2 regions of the Colwellia sp. BRX10-9 genome follow, and region 1 is predicted to be linked to the other one. Evidence: predicted binding sites of a transcription regulator. Region 1 holds the regulator's gene; the other holds the start of a gene.
What was found. Region 1 encodes LexA, which represses DNA repair genes until DNA is damaged. Its sites were predicted from a motif close to TACTGTATNNNNATACAGTA; they were not measured.

Region 1 (2,212 bases):
AGAAGAGTTGGCTGAAAAAGTGATTTCTAAAGCGCTATTAATTTGTGAAAATCGCCAAGTTAACTTTGTTACCCATTCAATGGGCGGTATATTAGTTCGCCAATATTTAAGTATGCATAAAATACCTAATTTACATAAAGTCGTGATGCTAGGTCCACCAAACAAAGGCAGTGAAGTTGTTGATAAACTAAAAAATACACCTGGTTTTAGTTTCATCAATGGTGATGCGGGTATGCAATTAGGTACCGGCGAATTCAGTGTCCCTAGTAACCTTGGCAATGCTAATTTTGATTTGGGTGTTATTGCCGGTAATCAAAGTATTAATTGGATATTATCAACACTTATTCCTGATAAAGATGATGGTAAAGTTTCGGTTGCTAGTACCAAACTTGATGGTATGAATGATCACATTGAAATGGAAACGACCCATCCATTTATGATGAAAAACGAAAAAGTTATCGAACAAGTTATCCATTATTTAAAATCAGGGAGTTTTCAAAAATAATTCGACTAGAAAACTTGCCTTTACTAACGACCTGTATATACTCACAGTAACAACTGTGTAAATTTACAGGCTCCCTATGCTAAATGAAATCAGCGAATTACGCCCTCTAACGAACCGACAACAACAAGTTTTTGATCTGATCAAAGACAAAATAAGCGATACGGGCATGCCACCAACGCGTGCTGAAATAGCCAAGTTTTTTGGCTTTAAATCAGCAAATGCAGCAGAGGAACATTTAAAAGCTTTGGCTAAAAAAGGCTATATAGAAATGTTGCCAGGTACTTCTCGCGGCATTCGTTTGACTGAGAAGTTAATGGAAGAAGCCGGTTTACCTTTAATCGGCAGAGTGGCTGCAGGTGAACCTATTTTAGCTGCAGAGCATGTTGAAGATCATTACAAAGTTGATGGTAATTTGTTCCACCCAGCTGCTGATTACTTATTGAGAGTTAATGGCGAAAGCATGAAAAATATCGGCATACTTGATGGTGACTTGTTAGCGGTTCATCAAACGACCGATGTACAGAATGGCCAAGTAATTGTTGCTCGTGTCGAAGAAAATGTTACGGTTAAACGTTATAAACGAGAAGGTAACATCGTTTACTTACATGCTGAAAATGATGACTTCTCTCCTATAAAAGTCGATTTGTCTGATCAAGAGTTTAATATTGAAGGGTTGGCTGTTGGCGTTATTCGCTCGGCAGACTGGATGTAGTTAAGTTAACCTATCCAATAAACTTGGTGGTAACTAAGCCAATTTATCTAACAAATATAGTATTAAATATGTAAAACTGCTCCGCAAACTTTAGTGTATAAAATAGGCTAAAGTTTGCTTTTCTAACCTTTCGTATTCTTTTCATGCAAACCTTTCTCTTTACTAAGAATAATTTTCATTCTAAAGCCCATTCAAACAACTTTATCTTTCTCTGATTAAAAAACAACCAAGATCAATTTTTACAATACGCGTATTTATACTCAGCTGTTTATTTTTAATACTACGGCTACAGCCCTTTGTTATTAGGCCTTTGCCTGTATTAGAGTTGATACTCTATTGTTTTTATTGGTTTTTATTTTAAAATAGCTCGATTTTTAAATTGACCCAGATCAACTTTTAAGTAATTCTAGTTTGGAATGTGTACAAATATAAATATAAGGCGATGTTGTCGACGCTAACTGGTTGATAACAAAATCGCTAAGAAAATAATAAAAATCCGTACTAAAGGATGTGTTTTGTCCTAGGTATCAAGTTTTAAACTTTTATAGGGTGAAGGAGATGTCGTGTGAAAAGACGTAACCTAGGTTGGCTGTTGTTGGGGAGTGTTCTTTCCAGTTCAGCTTGGGCAGATATGCAATTAAATCTGACCAAGGGTGTAACAGAAGTAAGTAGAGATGTTTACGATCTACATATGCTCGCAATGTATATATGTGTAGCAATTGGTGTGGTCGTTTTTGGTGCTATGTTTTGGTCAATGGTTTTCCATCGAAAATCCAAAGGGGCTAAATCAGCAGATTTTCATGAAAGTACAAAAGTAGAAATCCTCTGGACAGCAATTCCCATTGTCATTCTTATCGCTATGGCTGTACCAGCAACAAAAACACTGATTGAAATGGAAAATAACGACGATTCTGACGTTACCATTCAAGTTACCGCCTCTCAGTGGAAATGGCATTACAAATATTTTGATCAAGATATTGAGTTCTACTCCGTTT
Region 2 (2,212 bases), on a different contig from region 1:
TCTGAAATATTGTGATTTTCGTTTTCAGATAAAGTTTGCAATGCTTTCAAAGTGCCGGTCAATAATGACTGACCGTTACTATGACGTTTGTAATCACTTTCTAGAATTTGAAACTCACCCGTTTGTAGTGAAAATTCGTCTAGCTCGGTCACTTGGTATTGTAATAACTGCAGTTTTGCTTCGCGTTGCTCTTTACTTTCTTGTAACTGTTTTAGTTCTGTATTGAGATTTCGCCATTGCTGATAGTAATATTGAACGTCGTCTAATAAGTGCTGATGATCGGCATACTCATCAAGTATTTTACGCTGTTGAGCCGGCTTAACAATGAGTTGGTGATCGTGTTGGCCATGAATACTTATTAAAAATTGTGCGATATCTTTAAGTTGGGCAAGCGGAACTTGGCTACCGTTAATGTAAGCCTTTGAGCGTCCTTCAGCTGATATTACTCGGCGTAAAATACATTCACAATCTAACTCAGCATCGTGTTCGTCTGTTAGGGATAGGCCATTTTTTTTAAGCCATTTTTGTGCGGAAATGTTTTTGTTGATATCAAAGGTTGCGGCTAACTCTGCTTTTTTAGTATTGGGTCTTACAACATTAGTGAGCGCTCTATCGCCTAAACATAAACCTAAGGCATCAATAGCTATCGATTTACCCGCACCTGTTTCTCCGGTGATGGTTGTCATACCTTTGCGCCAATCTATATCTAGGGTGCGCACAATGGCGAAGTTTTGAATATTAAGATGTAAAAGCATGAGAAACCAATTCACTGTATAAATATGTATAACTGTTAATTTATACAGTAAAGTGGTTTTGTGCAAGTGTTAATCGAATAAAAATTCAACAGATTGAATTTGTTAAAAATTAATAAAGCTTATTGCCCCAACTTAATTTACTTCGCAGTACATTAAAGTAGTCATGGTCTAGTGGATGAACTAATCGCAGCGTATATTCACTTTTTCTGATAATAACTTCATCACCTGGTAATACCGCTAAAATAACATGGCCATCACAACTTACTTGTAAGCTTTCATAGTTCTCATTGGCGAGTAATAGTTTTATTTCACTATTGCCGTCGACGACTATGGGTCTACTGGTTAGGGTGTGTGGAAACATTGGCACTAACGATAAGGCATTTAAATTGGGTGTTAAAATTGGACCACCTGCCGACATTGAATAGGCGGTTGAGCCAGTAGGTGTTGACACAATTAAGCCGTCAGAGCGTTGGCTGAACATAAAGCTACCATCAATGTAAACTTCAAATTCAATCATGCTGGCTACTTTTCCTGCGTGTAGCACTGCTTCATTGACCGCACTGTTAGAGCTTTTCAATTTTCCGTGGCGATAAACTTCTGCTTCAATAATAAAACGTTGCTCAGCGCGCGACTCGCCACGTAAAATTTTCTCAAGTGGTTCAATTAATTCATCGGGCGATAAATCGGTAAGAAAGCCTAAGTTCCCTCTGTTTACACCAATAACACCGATATCAAAACATGATAAAACCCTCGCGGCGCCTAACATATAACCATCACCGCCCACGACTATAGCCAGGTCAGCTTGTTCACCAATTTCTACTAGGGTACTAATCGTTAGATTATCGATATCGATTGATGGGGCAACTGAGCTTTCAATTAATACCTGATAACCTTGTCCGGTAAGAAATTGATAGAGCGCTGTTATTGTTGCGCCGGCTCCTTCGTGATTTGGTTTGCCTATTAAACCTATGGTGTTATAAATTTTGCTCATGTCTACGCAGTAAGTTGTTTGTATCTTAGGATTAATAATAGTTTCGCTGTATTTTCATGGCTTGTAAAGTTGACTTTTTTATAAATCATTTACTGACTACCATTTTGATTAAATTTTTCGCTTTCATCGAGATTTAAAAGATTTAGGGCTAAGGCATTAATTGAAGAGAATGCTTATTCATTCGAAACTAATAACGTAGGCTGCAAGCCTTTTAAAATAGAACTTTAAGCGTTTTTAAGCGATGGAATAACTGCAGGTAATTGCTTTTAAATAGAATGACTATATATAAAAAAATGATATTTGTTCTCAAAACGCTGACAAGCGCTCAGTAACAACAAACTTAATTAAATTGTATTTAAGCTTGAATCGTAGCAAGAAGTCCCCATAATTACCGTTATCAGATTTATATAACCTTTATATTGTTAAATATATTATTAGTTTATTTTGGAGCTTTCATGACTAATGA

Region 2: the regulator LexA is predicted to act here: its motif matches at 786-805, upstream of recN (DNA repair protein RecN).

The regions. Positions count from the first base shown of each region.
Region 1 covers NZ_JACGVV010000007.1:24,395-26,606, forward strand. Annotated here, with positions in the region: gene H4J69_RS06085 (alpha/beta fold hydrolase) at 1-505, shown strand, start outside; gene lexA (transcriptional repressor LexA) at 582-1,217, shown strand; gene coxB (cytochrome c oxidase subunit II) at 1,783-2,212, shown strand, end outside.
Region 2 covers NZ_JACGVV010000020.1:3,251-5,462, reverse strand. Annotated here, with positions in the region: gene recN (DNA repair protein RecN) at 1-755, opposite strand, end outside; gene nadK (NAD(+) kinase) at 865-1,746, opposite strand; gene grpE (nucleotide exchange factor GrpE) at 2,202-2,212, shown strand, end outside.